Regions from separate parts of the Pseudoalteromonas sp. KAN5 genome, predicted to be linked through region 2. Evidence: predicted binding sites of a transcription regulator. Region 2 holds the regulator's gene; each other region holds the start of a gene.
What was found. The regulator sigma-54, encoded in region 2, starts transcription at its own class of promoters, with help from an activator protein. The targets are predictions, from matches to a motif close to GTTGGCACGNNNNTNGNNT.

Region 1 (6,063 bases), 300 kb from region 2:
AGCACAATGACATAACTGGCGCGCTCTGGGCCGATGTTTTTCAATAGTGCAAAGTAACAAGCAAAAGCTATTACGGTGCCAAGTACAGCTAAATAAACTAATGAATACCAGTAACTCGCAGGTGCAGAGAAGCTCAAACTAGCATCGGTTATAAATACATAACATAACAACCCAATCGCACTGTAGAGCATGCCCCAAGCATTGCCTTGCATAACGCCAATTTGCTGTTGAGAGTTACGAACACTCACCATATTACCTAATGAGGCCACAAACGTACCGGCTAAAGCAAGTAGTAAACCGACCAACGCCCCATTACTTAAGTCGAACTGCTGTAATTGTGGCCAAAACAAGCTGACGATGCCAACAACACCAATTAATGCACCGCTGTAAATTCGTTTTGCAATCGGCTTACCAAAGAATAAGCGAGTATTTACGATATTCATAAGTAATAACATTGAAAATGCGATTGACGCCATGGCAGACGTTAAATAATTTTGCGCCCAGTACAGTACTAAGTAGTTTAGACCAAAATTACACAGTGCCAATAATATGAAAAAGCCATGGTCGCGACGGCTATAATTCATTGGTAACTTTTTAACACTTACCCAAACCCACATTAATATGGCCGCTAAACTAAAACGATAAAATAGTGATACTTCTACGGCTATGTCGCCAAGTTGAAATTCGATTGCAAGCCACGTCGAGCCCCAAATCAAAACAGTTATAATATAAAGCGCGATGCTTTTCATGGCCGATCCTAGTATGTCGATTAAGTGTTTATTTTAATACGCTTCTGTATACTTAACATATACAGAAAACTAGAAATGCAACCTATACAGATTTTGACTGTTGATAGGACTATTCTAAGAGGTTCAGATGTCGTTAGTTGTCAGTAAAAGTAATCATGACTTTTTATACTTGCAAGTTATGCAGTTGATCCGTGAATTATCAGAGAAGGGAACTTTACTGCCCGGTGAAAAGCTACCTTCACTGCGCAAAATGGCCGATAAACTTAAAGTAAGTATTCCGACGGTTAAACTGGCTTATCAATCACTTGAAGCACAAGGTCTGGTAGAAGCACGTGAAAAATCAGGCTACTTTTTAAAGTCATCGACTACGCCATTAGCACGGCCTAAGCGAGTCAAACTCAGCCGTGAGCCAGTTGCAGTGAATATGCAAGTGTTGATAGAGCAAGTTTATGATGCTATCCATCAAGCAGATGTGGTGCCATTTGGCATTGCTAATCCGGTGGCGGCGGCACCCACCGATAAAATGCTTAGCCGGACAATGCGCCGAGTTATGTCTATTGCTGGTAGCCGAGCCATTAATTATGGCGCAATTGATGGTTTTGCCCCGCTGAAAAAGCAACTGATCCATCGTTATTTAGATTTTGGGATTGGTGTTGACCCGCAAGAGTTGGTGATCACTAATGGTGCGCAAGAGGCGTTAGCAATCGCTCTTAAATGTGTGACTAAAGCGGGTGATGTGATCGCCATTGAGTCGCCTTGCTATTTCGGCATTATTGAACTGATCGAAAGTTTAGGGTTGAAAGCACTTGAGATCCCATTATGCCCTGATGATGGGATCTGGCTTGATGATCTGAGTCAGGCTTTACAGGATCATGATATTAAAGCGTGTGTTTTCTCTACCTCGATTAATAATCCTGTTGGCAGCTTTATGCCAGATAATAAGCGTAAAGATCTGGTCGCATTATTAGAGTCTCATAATGTGGTATTGATTGAAGATGATGTTTACGGTGACTTACACTTTACTGCACAACGTGGCACACCTGCGCAAACCTATTCAACCAAAGGCTTGGTGCTCACTTGTGCATCGTTTTCAAAAACGGCAGCACCGAGCTATCGCGTTGGTTGGTTGATTGCTGGTAAGTTTGCTGCCCAAGCTCGGCGCTATAAACGTGCATTGAGTTGTTCGACTTCGTTGATCAATCAGTGGACGTTATATGAGTTTGTGCAAAGCGGTGAATACGAGCGTAATCTTAAGCTACTGAAACAGCGTTTACGAAATAACAAAGAGCGGATGATCTGGTGTTTACAACAAGCGTTTCCGAGTACTGCGCGGATCAGCGATCCGCAAGGTGGTTGTGTGATTTGGGTTGAGCTAGGTAGCGGTTATGATAGCGTTAAACTGTTTCAGCTTGCGCTTGAAAATGGCATTAGTATTACTCCAGGCTACATTTTTTCTGCCACCAATAAATACCGTAATTGCATTAGGTTAAGTTATGGTTTGCCGTGGACTGAAAAACTTGAGCAAGCCATAAAAACACTGGGTGAACTTATTCATTTAGCGAAAAAATAAAAAAGCAGCACCTTAAAAAGAGTGCTGCTAAAGGGATATCAAATTTTTGTCGTTAACTAAAGACTCTGCTTAGTTATTTTTTTTATAGCTAAACAGTTGATAATCTTTTAATTCTGGTACTAGTTTCACCAGTTGTTGCTCTTGCTCTGCAATGGTAGAAAAGTTACCACACAGTGCGTCAGCGCGTTTTTCTAATTGATTCGCTTGTTGCTCAACCTTGGCTTCGATTTCTGCGCCCATGTTCTCCATACGTTGTTCAAAGGCTTGCATGTCCCCGCCGGAGCCCATTAGTTCTGAACCTACCGCCATTAAAATACTGCCCATTGATTGCATCATGGCTGATTGCACAGCTGTTTCTATTTGCTCATCAAACTGGCTTTCAAAGTTTTCACCAAACTGCTGAAAACTCTGCTGTCCCATCACAAATGTACCTTGTTGATAAAAGGTATTCTCAACTTCCACTTTAATATCAGCCATTAGCTCATTAATGCTATCTAGGCTATCAATATTAAATGCATTAGCCACTTCTTCAATGGCAACACCAGCAATTTTAACACCGTCAAGGGCAATGTTTGCGACTTCAGGTAATTGGCTGCGTAGGCTATTTGAATACGTCGTAATTGCTTGGCGTTGTTGATTGTTAAGTGCCACTGTTTGGCCATTTATTTTTAGATCGCCTTGCTCGGCAAAACTCATCGTGTTGTTGTCTGCGGTAAAGATTTCTAGCTCATTTGGCTTTATACGCACGTCATTTTTAAATTCGACGTCGCAAGAATCGCCACTGAAAGAAATATTAGTCTCATTATCAGTATGCGCTACTGCCCCTGTGGCAATAAAAAAAGAGCCGATTAATAGTAATTTTTTCATTTTAATATCCTGCAAATTTGTTGATTTTAACGAGTGCGTATTTTTCGTATTTAAAACTTATCAAGTTTGATGCCAATAATTTTTAACATTATAAAACAATGTATTAGTTGTTTTTTTTATATTTTTAATCGTATGAGTAGATAATAATAAAACTACTTTTTAGTCATTTTGACTAACTTTGTTGTATTAATAAAATATGTTTATCGTTTCGATAAAAAACTCTCACTTTCCAGAATTAAAATTTAGCGCTATTTATTCACAATATTGACATGACACCATTTTAAGATTGGGTTGTGGCTTTATTTTGGTGCACTTTCGACGTATGAAATTGTGCTGAACATTTTTAATTTCACCAATGACAGTGATAAAAAATCCTTAATTGGTCTCAAACACTTTATGGAGTGGGTTGTGGGTAAGACATTTAGTTACGATGCGCTAGATGACGATTTTGTTGAAGACGAGTACGAAATGGTCGGGCGTAATCAACACGACAAGAATAAGCAAAAGGTTAAGAAAAAGTTGGAAGACTACCTTGAGCAAAAACGCTTGCGTAAAAACTTGGGCGAAGATGACTTGGATGAGTACTTAAACGACTAAGTGATAATTTAGATAAAGAGGCAGATTGCCTCTTTATTGCTTTTAGTGTTTACGTATTACTGCTTTTAAGGGCTTTAATAATAGCACCTTCGATTTGCTGCGGCTTAGTAAATGGTGCAAAGCGTTTAATTGCCTCGCCATTTCGGCCTATTAAAAACTTAGTAAAATTCCACTTTATTTTACGTGTTAAAAACCCAGGCAAAGCCGATTTTAAGTGCCTAAACACCGGATGAGCGTGTTCACCGTTGACATCTACCTTGCTCATCATCACAAAGTCTACACCGTAATTAATTAAGCACCCTTGCTCAATATCTTTGGCACTGCCTGGTTCTTGCTTGCCAAACTGATTACATGGAAAGCCAATAATGACTAAGCCTTGCTGATGATATTTTTCATGCAGCGCTTGTAAGCCAGCATATTGTGGGGTGAAGCCACATTGACTAGCGGTGTTAACCACAAGCACAACTTTGTTTTTAAAGTCATTAAACTCAATAGATTGCCCTTGCAGGCTGGTGGCGCTAAGCTGATAAAAGTCGTTCATATTGGAGGTTTTTTATTTTTGTTTGTTAAAGTTTATCCTGTGTAGCGACAGACTTAAAGTTTAAATTTTAGTCATTAGAAAAACTAGTTAATAAGTATTCAATTAGTAATCGAACACGGTAGGGCATTAAATCCTTGCGAGGGTACACCAGCCAAGATGCATTATCGGTCACTTGATATTCATCAAGTAAAGTTACCAGCTGACCTTGTTGCACATAGGGCTGAACAATATCACTGGCTAAGTGAGCAATACCTAAGCCAGCTAAAGTCGCGCTGAGTAATGCTCTTGGGTGATTACTACGCCAATTACCATTTATTTTTACTTCTTTTATTTCACCAGCAAAACTAAATCGCCAACGCTTACCCATAGCAACTAAGCAATTATGATCTATTAGTTGTAATGGTGTGGTGGGTGATGTGTAGTGTGCTAAGTATTCAGGGCTGGCAACCAAAGTCATTATGCGTGGGCTAAGTGGTCGTGCTATTAAGTTTGAGTCTTGCATACGACCAAAACGAATAGCGAGATCAAAGCCTTCTTCAACTAAATCGACATTGCGATTGTTAAAGTCCATATCCACTTCCACCTCAGGGTAGCGTTTTACAAACTCAACTATTTTCGGTGCAACATGGCAGGCAACGAATTCACCCGCACCAGAAATTCGAATTAGCCCTTTAGGTTTGCGTTGCTCACCTTGTAATTGATTATTAGCGTCAATTAATTCTTGTTTAATGGCTTTGAGTTTAACGGCATATTCACGGCCAGCATCCGTGAGGCTTATTTTTCGCGTAGTGCGTTGAAACAGTAGTGAACCTAGGCGGTTTTCAAGCTGCTGTACTTGGCGGCTAATATGGGATGTAGATACTTCCATAGCTTTTGCCGCTTGAGTAAAGCTGCCATGTTCAACTACATGTAAAAATTCATCAAGGCCTTGCCACATTTTTAGTTCTCAAAATTTAAGTAATAGTAGTTTATAGCATCTATTGTTGCAGCTGTGCAAAAGTGATTCTCTGATCTTAGTCTTTTAATAAATGATTTAACCCCTACAATTACATGGTCAGCAAATTTTAGCTCATACGAATGAGCACTCTAAGCAATGGAGCAAGCATGTTAAATTTTAGTTTTGCAAACCCCACCAAAATTCATTTTGGTGAACAGCAAATCGCAGCAATTAAAAGTGAGATCCCTGCCAACGCGACAGTATTGGTTACGTATGGCGGCGGCAGTATTAAAAGTAATGGTATTTATGATCAAGTCGCAGATGCCTTGAGTGAACATACTTGGTTTGAATTTTCGGGTATTGAACCAAATCCAAGCTATCAAACATGTATGAAGGCTGTGGCTTTGGTAAAAGAAAAGCACGTAGATTTTATTCTTGCCGTGGGTGGGGGGTCGGTTATTGATGGTAGTAAGTTTATTGCCGCTGCGGCAAACTACGATGGTGAGCCGTGGGATATTTTAGCCAAAGGTGGTGAAGTTAAATCAGCCATTGCATTGGGTGTGGTATTAACCTTACCTGCCACGGGGTCTGAATCAAACTCTTTCAGTGTGGTTTCTAATCTTGATAGCCACGATAAACTGCCATTTTCAAGCCCTTCAGTGCAACCGAAATTTGCTGTGCTTGACCCTGCAGTAACCTACTCATTACCAAAGCGCCAAGTTGCTAATGGTATTGTAGATGCGTTTGTACATACTATGGAGCAGTACTTAACTTATGACGTAGGCGCTAAACTACAAGATCG
Region 2 (6,063 bases):
CTTGTTTTAGGTATTACCGCGCTGTTACGTCCACTTTCGGTGTCATCAATGACCCTAAAGCGTGAAATGCCGTTAGTATTATTAGTTTCGATTGCTGCTTGGTATGTGTTTTCCGATAACTACTTTTCATTTGCTGAGGGTGTTGCATTAATTATTGGCTTTGTTGTCTTTATTGCGGGTTTAATTGTTATTTCTATTCGCGCAAAAAACCAAGCTGATGACCCTTTTGTCAGCGAAGCCTGTGAGGACGTCCCAGATAACGTATCAACTAAATCAGCGTTATTTTGGCTCATTATTGGCATGATTGTGTTACCTATTAGCTCGCACTTCTTAGTTGGTTCAGCGGTTGATATTGCCAAATTCTTCGGCTTAAGTGATCTGGTTATCGGCTTAACCATTATTGCCGTTGGTACCAGCTTACCAGAGCTTGCTGCCTGTATTGCTGGAGTATTGAAAAAAGAAGATGATTTAGCACTGGGTAATATCGTCGGCTCTAATATCTTTAACATCTTAGCGGTATTGCCGCTGGCTGGTATTATCAACCCATCAATTATCGATCCATCCGCGGCAAACCGTGATGCATTAATTATGATTGGTGCCACCATAGCATTGATTGCTATGTCTTTGAGTTTTAGAGGCACAAGACGCATAAACCGCGTTGAAGGTGGCCTTTTATTGGTCGCGTTTTTAATCTATCAAGGTTATATTTTCAACCAAGTTGCTTAATGCTACTCAAAAAATGGACAACACATGACGCAGTTAAATTTTATTGAACAAGGTAAGCGGGTACTCGATATCGAGCGCCAAGCACTAACTGAGATAGCCCAATACCTAGACGAAAACTTTAATCAAGCTTGCCAGCTGATATATCAATGTCATGGCAGGATCATTGTTGTTGGCATGGGAAAATCAGGTCATATCGGTAATAAAATTGCAGCAACATTGGCAAGTACAGGTACACCTGCGTTTTTTGTTCATCCCGGTGAAGCAAGCCACGGCGATTTAGGAATGATAACCCGCGATGATGTCGTCATGCTGTTATCAAACTCTGGTGAAACCAGCGAAGTACTGAATATCATTCCAGTAATCAAACGAATTGGCGCAAAAATGATTGCCATTACTGGAAACCCTGCATCGTCAATGGCGAATTGGGCAGATGCCCATGTGTGTACAAAAGTAAGTCAAGAAGCCTGCCCATTAGGACTAGCCCCTACAGCAAGCACTACTGCAATGCTTGCAATGGGTGATGCTATGGCCGTTGCCTTGTTAGAGACCCGCGGCTTTACCGCCGACGACTTTGCATTATCGCACCCAGGTGGCAGCTTAGGTAAACGCCTACTGCTATGCTTAAAAGATATTATGCACACGGGGACTGCAACACCTATCATTAATGATAAACAATGTATTAAAGATGCATTAATTGAAATGTCAGCCAAAGGATTAGGGATGACCGCCATTGTTGATGATAGCAACCAACTTGCAGGATTATTTACTGATGGTGACTTACGCCGCATTTTAGAGCAGCGGGTTGATATTCATAGCACCTTAATCAGCGAAGTAATGACCCGCTCTTGTACTACAGCAAGCGCTGATATGTTGGCAGCAGAGGCACTCAATATTATGGAAAATAAGCGTATCAACGGCTTAATTGTGATTGACGATAATCAACACCCTATTGGTGCACTCAACATGCAAGACTTGCTCAAAGCAGGAGTTTTATAATGCAGTTTGCTGATTTATACCAGCCGCTTAGTGATGATGCCCGTAGTCGCGCGCAAAAAGTTAAACTGCTTATTTGCGACATCGATGGTGTATTTTCAGATGGCCGTATTTACTTAGGTAATCATGGTGAAGAACTCAAAGCCTTTAATACTAAAGATGGCTTTGGCATTAAAGCCTTAATCAACAGTGGCTTTGAAGTGGCAGTGATCACTGGCCGTCATTCACAGATAGTTCAGCAACGAATGACTAGCCTGACTGTAGCGCATATTTATCAAGGTCAAGAAAACAAGTTGCAAGCTTATCAACAGCTCAAAAATAAATTGCAGTTAACAGATGAGCAAATAGCCTATATAGGTGACGATGGACCAGATATGCCGGTTATGGAATTAGTCGGTTTTGCTGTAGCAGTGAATGATGCACACCCGCTCATAAAACGCATCTCGCATTATACAACCATGCTACCAGGTGGTTTTGGTGCAGTGCGTGAGCTCACTGATTTATTGATGCTTGAAAATGGTAAGTCACTAACAAGCGAAGGGACTAGCTCATGAATAGTGCGCGTTTAATATTATGCGTATTGTTCGTCGCTTGCATGGTGTGGTTGTGGTTTCCCTATTTTAATCAGCCAACAAATGCACCACAAAACCAAGAAGATATAATAGCAAAACCCGATTACACTGCCGTAGCATTAAAACAAACAGCATTTGATGAACAAGGTAAAATTAGCCACAAAGTAACCGCTGCAAAAATGGAGCTCTATCAACAGTTAGGCTTCACTTACTTTGAGCAACCTATTTTTACTTTATATAATCAACAACAAACGTGGCAAATTAATGCAAACGAAGCCACTTTATATGAAAACCATCAATTAATTTTAGAAGGCAATGTGGTGGCTAAAAACCTGACCAACAATGCCATGATTGAGCACATCAATGCAGATAACATTCAGGTTGATATTGAACTACAAACCATGAGCTCTGAACAACCTGTAGAATTGATTGGGCCAAATTTAAAGATCACTGGGCGCGGCCTCAATGCCGACTTAAAAGCCGAAGTGGTAGAACTAATTAACCATACGCGAACCATATATTATGACCAATAAATTTGCTCACTTGCTTGTTATACCAAGCTTATTCATGGCCTTTGCAAGCTTTGCTGAGACTAATTTACCACCTGCGGACCAAGTATCGATCAGTGCAGACAAACAACTTGCCCAGTTAAAAGATAACATCGGTATTTTTGAAAACAACGTTGAAATTATTCATGGTAACCGCCGTATTAAAGCTGATCGCCTTGAAGTACACAAACGTGAAGACTTAGGCGACAATAAACAACTGCTTGTAGCCACAGGAAGTCCAGCTTATTTTGAAGAAAAACAAGCTGATGGCACAATTATGAGCGCCAGCGCTAAAGAGGTTCGTTACGACGTTGCCAAGCGCTACTTAACCTTAATTGGCGATGCGCAGGTTACTCAAGCAGGGCAAAAAATTAATGCTAAAAGCATTACCTACGACATGGACCAACAGCTTATCAGCGCCGAAAAAGGCGAAAGCTCAAATGATCGCGTGCACACTATTTTAGTACCGGTAAGTAACAAAAAAGACAAATCTAAAGGCCAGCCATGAGTACATTAAAAGCTGAATTTTTAGCTAAAAGCTACAAAGGTCGCCAAGTTGTCAAAAGTGTAGGCTTAGAAGTTACCGCCGGCAGCATTGTTGGCTTACTGGGCCCAAATGGTGCGGGTAAAACCACAACCTTTTATATGATTGTAGGCTTAGTGCCTAGCGACAAAGGCAAGATCAGTATAGATGACAACGACATCACCTTACTGCCAATGCATAGTCGCGCTCGCTTGGGGATTGGTTACTTACCGCAAGAGTCATCAATTTTTCGTAAATTGACTGTTTATCAAAATTTGATGGCTATTTTAGAGACCCGAAAAGACCTTAAAAAACAAGCAAGAGAAGAAGCTCTTGACAGCTTACTTGATGAATTTAGCATTCAACATATTCGCGACAGCCAAGGTATGGCCCTATCTGGCGGTGAACGTCGTCGTGTTGAAATTGCCCGTGCATTAGCCGCAGACCCAAAATTTATCTTGTTAGATGAGCCTTTTGCTGGTGTTGATCCAATTTCAGTGTTAGATATAAAGAAGATTATTGAACACCTTAAAAACCGTGGTATTGGCGTGCTTATCACCGACCATAATGTACGAGAAACTCTTGATGTTTGTGAAAAAGCCTACATAGTTTCTCATGGGGAGTTAATTGCATCAGGCACACCTGAGCATGTACTCGCCGACCAAACAGTTCGCGATGTTTACCTAGGTGAGCAATTTAGGCTATAAAGCCACACTTGGCTAAGCATCTGCTAAACTTAACAATGACAACAATAAAAGGATTGTTAGAGATACATGAGGCAATCACTCCAGCTGCGCATGGGCCAGCAACTTACAATGACACCGCAACTGCAACAAGCTATCCGCTTATTGCAGCTCAGCACATTGGATCTGCAGCAAGAAATTCAAGAAGCGTTAGATAGCAATCCGTTACTAGAGCTAGAAGAGCATGAGTATTCAGACGACACGGCGGGCAAGAATGAGCAAAAGCAAGATAACGACGACTTAACCGTTAGCGCCTCAGCAGATGACAAGCCCAGCGAATACGAACAAGAAAGCAGCGAAGCACTCACCAAAGAAACACTCAGTGATGAAATGGCGATGGATGTCACATGGGATGAGTACATGAGCGCTGCACCAAATAGCTCAGCAGGCCCAATGCCAGAGGACGAATCTATATATCAAGGCGCCTCAACAGAAACCTTGCATGAATATTTAATGTGGCAGCTACAGCTAACTCCATTTAGCCCTACAGATGAAGCAATAGCCATTGCAATTGTTGAGGCCATTGATGACTCAGGTATTTTAACGCTTAGCTGTGAAGACATTGTAGAGAGCTTAAATCAAGGCAACAACGAAGAAGAAATCGAACTTGACGAAGTACAAGCGGTTTTAAAACGTATCCAATTATTTGACCCTGTAGGCATCGCGGCTCGCAGTCTACAAGAGTGTTTATGTATTCAGCTAAATCAATTTGATCCGGCAACCCCTTGGATTAATGAGACAAAAATGATTTTAACTGATCATATCGATTTATTAGCTAGTCGCGACTATCGCACTTTGATGAAAAAGACTAAGCTTAAGGAAGATGAACTAAAAGAAGTGATGACTCTGATCCACAGCCTAAATCCAAAGCCTGCGGATACCATAGTACGAGAAGAGTCAGAATACGTTATTCCTGACGTATCAGTGAAAAAAATTAAAGGCCGCTGGGTGGTTGAACTTAATCCAGACAGCATGCCAAAAATCAGAGTGAACAGCCAATATGCAGCTATGTCGCGCTCAGTAAAGTCGAGCACTGATAGTCAGTTTATTCGTTCGCATCTGCAAGAAGCTAAATGGTTTATAAAAAGCCTAGAAAGTCGCAATGACACATTGCTCAAAGTAACCAATTGCATCGTAAAACAGCAGCAAGGTTTCTTTGAACATGGCCCTGAAGCCATGCGACCTATGGTACTCAATGACGTTGCTGAAATGGTAGAGATGCATGAGTCAACAATTTCTCGTGTAACTACCCAAAAATACATGCATACCCCGCGTGGTATTTTTGAGTTAAAGTATTTTTTCTCAAGCCATGTTAGCACTGAAAATGGCGGCGAATGCTCATCGACAGCTATTCGCGCACTAATCAAAAAACTGATTAGCGCAGAAAACTCAGCGAAACCATTGAGTGATAGTAAAATTGCAGATATATTGGCAGAGCAAGGTATCAAAGTAGCTAGACGGACTATTGCAAAATACCGCGAGTCACTGGCTATTCCACCGTCAAATCAAAGAAAGAGTTTGATTTAAGGCGTAAAATCAAAAAAGGAAAATGCTTATGCAACTAAATTTAACTGGTCGTCACGTAGAAATTACTGATTCATTAAGAGACTATGTAAACAATAAGTTTGCGAAGCTTGAGAGGCATTTTGATCACATCAACAATGTCCATGTTATTCTTGACGTAGAAAAGCTAAGCCAAAAAGCAGAAGCCACCATCCATGTCAGTGGTGCTGAGTTATTTGCTTCAACTGAACATCAAGACATGTATGCAGCCATTGACGGACTAATCGACAAGCTCGACCGTCAAGTAATCAAACACAAAGAGAAGCACGCTCGACACTAACACTATGAAATTAAGCTCACTTATTTGCCAGGACTGCAGTAAAACTGCGGTCCTTTTTAATAGCAAAAAACGGATCATTGAATTTATCAGCCAATTGGCTCATGAACAACTTCCT
Region 3 (6,063 bases), 1.3 Mb from region 2:
GAAATTCGCAGCGTTAAACATAAACTGGCCATTTTAAGCCGTGACCGTGATCGCGCTGAATATTCGCAGCAACAACGGCTTAATCGTTTAATGAGCGATGATGAGAAAAGAAATGTTAGCAAAGATATCAAAAAACAAATAAAAGTACTTAATAAAACCTATGCCAAAAATACTAAAGCAATTAACAAACAACTCTCCGAATTAGAAAAAAAACTAAAACGTTATGATTAAGCTATTGGGTTTTACCATTATTTAGCATACTCTTAACAACTGTAGAGCATATACTCTACCTGTCATTTTGGAGTACTCATTCATGCTGCCACAAAATATCGCCGAGCTAATTTTAAATGGCTTTAAAAAACATTATAAGTTATTTCAGCAGATCACCTCGCAAGCTCCCTTGGCTTTTGCCCACAGAGACTGGGCGAAAATGCATGATATCAGCCGCTTACGAATAACCTATTATGATGATCGGGTAAACGAAACCACCCAACAGCTGCAGCCACATGCCAATCAACTCGATGAATCACTGTGGTTACAAACAAAACAAACGTATCAGCATTTTTTAGCATTTCATCCCCAAGCGGAATTGGCAGAAACTTTTTACAACTCGGTGTTTTGTCGATTATTTCATCGACGTTATTTTAATAACGATTTCATTTTTGTAAAAGCGACTTTAGCTGATGCACCAGCACTACCAGTTGAAGCTGAATACCGTAGTTATTTTCCTGTAGTCGACGGCTTAAAACCCACCATCAAAAAAATAATTAATCAATTTGATTTTAAAACGGATTTTGTGAATTTGGAACGTGATGTAAGATTGCTCGTAAAAGCATTTTACAAGCAAGCACCCGATACCCATCACCGTGCGTGGCAAATGCGCTTTGATATTCTGCAAACCCCTTTTTATCGTAATAAAGCCGCGTATATAGTTGGCCGAGTCGTGTCGCAAAGTGGTGTGCAACCATTTATTATTGCCGTGCTACATCACCAAGATGAAGGCCTTTATTTAGATGCGCTACTGACTAACTCATCGCAAATGCGGGTTATTTTTGGCTTTGCGCGCGCCTATTTTATGGTTGAAACTCACGCACCGTCGGCCTTAGTTCGCTTTTTGAATCAACTCATGCCCAACAAAACTTTAGCAGAGCTTTACAACGCCATTGGCTTTCATAAGCAAGGTAAAACCGAATTCTATCGCGAGTTTCTAACCCATTTACAACGATCTAATGATGACTTTGTCATTGCACCTGGTACACCCGGCATGGTGATGATGGTATTTACGCTGCCTTCTTTTGACTATGTATTTAAAATAATTAAAGACAAGTTTGGCGAGAGCAAACCATTCGGCCGCGATACGGTCCTTAAACGATATCAATTAGTCAAAAGCCACGATCGAGTTGGCCGCATGGCCGATACCATAGAGTATTCAAACGTCGTATTCCCATTAGCACGTTTTGACGCTACATTACTTGCACAGCTTGAAGCAACTATTGGGTCATCGATGATCATCGAAGGTGATTTACTGATCATCAAACATATGTATATTGAACGCCGCATGACACCGCTTAATTTGTACTTAGAAAACGCTAATGAGGAAGATGCTACTGTTGCAATTACAGAGTACGGTCAAGCGCTTAAAGAAATGATTGCAGTTAATATATTTCCCGGCGATATGTTGCTTAAAAATTTTGGTGTAAGTAAGCATAAACGGATCATTTTTTACGATTATGATGAAGTACAGTATTTAACTGATATGAACTTCAGAGCACTACCCAAAGCAAAAAGTTATGACGACTACTTAACCAATGAACAAAGCTACTCAGTAGCACCACAGGACGTATTTCCTGAACAATTATGTACTTTTGTAATGCCTAACCCGCGTTATAAAGCAATCTTTACTCAGGCACACCCTGAATTACTCGATGTAATATTTTGGCAGCAAGCACAACAAAATGTAAAAAAAGGCATTGTTAGCCATATATACCCATATCCGGCAGCACAGCGATTTATCCACCAGTGGTAAACGAAAGGACACACAATGAATATCAGTAAAATAGATTTAAACTTACTCGTTTATCTCGATACCCTATTACGCGAATGCAATGTTACTCGCGCCGCACATCAACTGAGCATTACACAACCAGCTATGAGCAATGGTTTAAAACGTTTACGTAATTTATTTAATGATCCGATTTTAGTACGTACCAGTGATGGTATGGTGCCTACCGAACGGGCAATTGAATTACAGCCGGTGATCCGGGGTATATTAATGACCCTAGAAGAAACCCTGGCGCCTAACCGCGAGTTTGAAGCTAGTCAAAGTAAACGAGTGTTTCGGATCATGGCCAGTGATTATGCTGCCAGTACGTTGGCACCAAAACTATTAAGTAAACTTCATGCTGAAGCGCCAGATACCACCTTAGATATCCTAACGCCGAGCGACGTTACCTTCCATGATGTAGAAAATGGTAAAGTTGACATGGCGATTAACCGTTTTGAAAACTTACCACAATCGTTTCATCATAAACGGATCTGGAAAGACAGCTTTTGTTGCTTAGTCAAAGCCGACAACCCGATAATCGAGAACTTTAGCCTAGATAGTTATTTAAAAGCCCGCCATATTTGGGTGAGTAAAACAGGCTTTGGTGTCGGCGTGGGTATGGATCCTAAAGATGTGCAAAAACTTGGCTGGGTAGATGAAGCCCTCGCCCATTTTGGCAAACACCGCAATATTGCAACCTTTACCCGTAATTATCATGTTGCTATTCACTTAGCAAAAGAACAAAATCTCGTTGCTACACTGCCTTCAAAAGCCGCCAATATTTATTTAGACGATGCTGGTTTAAAAATACTTGAACCCCCTTTTCCTATTCCGCCCTTTGAGCTTGATATGATCTGGAGTCCACTATTACACCGTGATGCAAGTCATATTTGGTTACGGCAAAAAGTAGCCGAAGTAGCCGAAGAATTAAAATAACCATCTTACAAAGTTTGTGTAAAATTTGCTTACTGAGCTTTGTCTAGTAAGCAAAGTCTTTCAAGAAACAATATTTTCTCACTAATAAACAAGATGTTATATTTATTTCTCATACTGGAACATGGCTTGCTTTAGTTAGTGTGAATTTCATTAAACTTAAAGAGGTCACAATTATGAATACCCATCAAGGACAAGACGTTAATCATATCACTGACATTATCCAAGTAATGAACAGCGGCATCGACTTTTATGAAAAAGCCCAAGAGAAAGTAAAAGATCCGGCAATTGGTGCATTATTTCAACGCATGATAGATGCCCGTAAAGTCAGTGTTGAAAACTTACAGCCCTATGCAATCAATGAGCAAGGTGAACGTGAAGATGGCTCATCATTTGCTGTTGAAGCTCGCCGAGCCTACACTGCGCTGATCACTAAATTTAGCTCAGATAACGATGAAACATATGTTAAAGAGCTTGAAGAAGTGGAAGATAAAACACTCTCAGAAATCAAAACAGCGATGAAAAAACCACAACCACATGACTGTGAAGCTGCGCTGGCTAAAGTATTATTAACCATGCAAAGCTGCCATACTGAAATGAGCCGTATGCAAAAGCAGTGATAGCAATACTTAACTGGAAGCCCAACCACAAGTTGGGCTTCAGATTGTTGAAAAAGGGCTAGACACAGATCGAGCCCTTTGATCTAATAAGCAGAGTGAATTTGGAGAGTTCATTATGCTTAGAGATAAAACCCCGCAACAACATGAATTAGAAATGGTCGCAATTGACCAACTTGTTCCACAAGACCACTTAGTACGACTCGTAGACTTAGCTATCGACTTTGAATTCATACGTGATGAAGTCGCCCACTTATATTGCAAAAATAATGGCCGACCAGCCGTAGACCCTGTCCGCTTTTTTAAATACCTATTCTTAGGTTACTTGTTTGGTATTCAAAGTGAGCGCCGCCTTATTAAAGAAGTGCAAGTGAATGTTGCATACCGCTGGTTCTTAGGTTTAGGGCTCACCGATGACGTTATCCATCATTCGACACTGAGCCAAAACCGTGTAAAACGCTTTAAAGACAGCGGTATTTATCAATCGATTTTCGACAATATAGTTCGTCAAGCGATGAAGCAAGGGCTCATTGGTGGGCATAGTTTATTTGCAGACAGCACCCATTTAAAAGCCAATGCCAATAAACGCCGTTATGACATTGAAGACTTAAAAGTCAGCCCCTCAGTGTATGTTGAGCAGCTTAATGAAGCCGTGATAAAAGACAGGAAAGCCGAAGGAAAAAAGCGCCTGAAGTATGAGGAAAAGGAGCCTTGTACAAAACCAACCAAAGTAAGCCGAACTGACCCAGACAGTGGGTTTATGGTGCGTGATGAAAAGCCAAAAGGATTTTTCTATTTAGACCATAGGGTTGTGGATGGCAAACACGGAATTATCGTTGATACACATGCCACAGCAGGTAATGTGCATGACAGTCAACCCATCATACAACGCTTAGACCGCGTACTTGATACGTTTGAACTCAACCCCATCGCGGTTGGGTTAGATGCAGGGTACTTTACAGCCGCAGTGTGCCATAATTTAGAAGAACGACAACTCATTGGTGTCTTGGGTTATCGACGGCCAAACAAAAAGAAAGGCTATTTCGCAAAGCGAGAATACAGCTACGACGTAGACACCGATACATACACATGCCCACAAGGCGAAATACTGATTTATAACACCACAAACCGACTAGGATATCGGCAATACCACTCAACCCCGCAGACATGTAAAGACTGTCCAGTGCGGTCGCGATGCACAAACAGTAAAAACCATATCAAAGTAATTACACGGCATGTGTGGCAAGCAAGTGTAGAGGCAGCAAATGAAATACGGCTGAGCGAATGGGGTAAAAAACGATACAAACGACGAGGTGAAACAGTCGAAAGAAGTTTCGCGGATGCAAAACAACATCACGGGCACCGTTATTGTAGATACAGAGGAATAAAGAATGTCAGTGCGCAATGCTTATTGGCAGCAGCCTGTCAGAATATGAAGAAAATGGCGTTAATGAAGGCGGCCTAGCTCAATATGAGCGTAATAAATCTCAAAATCCCTCTAAGACCCCGTCATACGGCGGTAAATTCAAGAAAATTCACATCAGCACTAAAACGCAAAGAATAATAATAACAACAGAAAAATATCGCGATCGCAGCCTTCGGCTGCTCAAAAATAATAAACCCCGCAAAAAAAGCAGGGTTTATCGTCAATCTGAAGCCCAACCACAAGTTGGGCTTTTTTACATCTATAACTGGAGTAAAATCACTTTTTAACAAAATAATGCAAAAGTAATCCTTCCTTTTACATTCAAAAAATTCATTTCGTCACATATTTGTAAACATTAGTCTCTATTATTAGCTTCATCCAATCTGGTCTAGACCAGAAATAAACCCTAAGGTGAAACTAATGATGAAACGAAATGCAATAGCAACAGCCATCTTACTCTCTTCCAGTATGTTATTTGTTACCCAAAATGCCGTGGCTCAAAATGCCGCTTTTATTGGCACGGTTCAAGATAACCAATCACAACTGTCCGGAGCGCTAATTTCCATTGTTGGTACAGATAAAAGCACTGTCACCAATTATCAAGGGCAATTTGAGCTACCGCAACTTGATGCAGGAAACTATCAACTAAAAGTGACCTATTTAGGTTACCAACCTTACTTTATTGACCTTACTGTTGGCGAGGGTGAAATAAAAAAACTACAAACAATTACCCTCTTCGCTGCAAAAAATGACAATACGATTGAAGAAGTGGTTGCTATAGGGCAAATTCAACGCGGTGAAATGGCTGCGGCAAATAACCAAAAAAATGCCAAGAGTATAAAAAACATTATCTCTGCAGATGGCATTGGCAAACTACCCGATAGAAATGCAGCAGAGGCAGTACAGCGCATTCCAGGTGTGTCGATAGAGCGTGACCAAGGCGAAGGACGGTTTGTTGCTGTGCGTGGTTTGCCTGCTCAATGGAGTTCAGCAAGTATTAATGGTGACCGATTACCTACCGCAGAAGAAGAAACCACCAGCCG

Region 1: KAN5_RS15160 (YggN family protein) is a predicted target of sigma-54. The motif match lies at 3,245-3,263, and genes of this name have one in related genera.
Region 3: KAN5_RS05000 (PA2169 family four-helix-bundle protein) is a predicted target of sigma-54. The motif match lies at 3,094-3,112, and genes of this name have one in related genera.

What each region holds. Positions count from the first base shown of each region.
Region 1 covers NZ_AP025589.1:3,407,741-3,413,803, forward strand. Annotated here, with positions in the region: gene KAN5_RS15150 (DMT family transporter) at 1-749, opposite strand, end outside; gene KAN5_RS15155 (PLP-dependent aminotransferase family protein) at 877-2,319, shown strand; gene KAN5_RS15160 (YggN family protein) at 2,389-3,186, opposite strand; gene KAN5_RS15165 (hypothetical protein) at 3,595-3,783, shown strand; gene KAN5_RS15170 (glutathione peroxidase) at 3,833-4,324, opposite strand; gene KAN5_RS15175 (LysR family transcriptional regulator) at 4,392-5,261, opposite strand; gene KAN5_RS15180 (iron-containing alcohol dehydrogenase) at 5,429-6,063, shown strand, end outside.
Region 2 covers NZ_AP025589.1:3,710,393-3,716,455, reverse strand. Annotated here, with positions in the region: gene KAN5_RS16520 (calcium/sodium antiporter) at 1-726, shown strand, start outside; gene KAN5_RS16515 (KpsF/GutQ family sugar-phosphate isomerase) at 751-1,722, shown strand; gene kdsC (3-deoxy-manno-octulosonate-8-phosphatase KdsC) at 1,722-2,273, shown strand; gene lptC (LPS export ABC transporter periplasmic protein LptC) at 2,270-2,824, shown strand; gene lptA (lipopolysaccharide transport periplasmic protein LptA) at 2,814-3,347, shown strand; gene lptB (LPS export ABC transporter ATP-binding protein) at 3,344-4,069, shown strand; gene KAN5_RS16490 (RNA polymerase factor sigma-54) at 4,136-5,632, shown strand; gene hpf (ribosome hibernation promoting factor) at 5,661-5,948, shown strand; gene ptsN (PTS IIA-like nitrogen regulatory protein PtsN) at 5,953-6,063, shown strand, end outside.
Region 3 covers NZ_AP025589.1:1,156,824-1,162,886, reverse strand. Annotated here, with positions in the region: gene KAN5_RS05015 (DUF4124 domain-containing protein) at 1-231, shown strand, start outside; gene aceK (bifunctional isocitrate dehydrogenase kinase/phosphatase) at 314-2,026, shown strand; gene KAN5_RS05005 (LysR family transcriptional regulator) at 2,042-2,980, shown strand; gene KAN5_RS05000 (PA2169 family four-helix-bundle protein) at 3,154-3,597, shown strand; gene KAN5_RS04995 (IS1182 family transposase) at 3,713-5,059, shown strand; gene KAN5_RS04990 (hypothetical protein) at 4,999-5,307, shown strand; gene KAN5_RS04985 (TonB-dependent receptor) at 5,441-6,063, shown strand, end outside.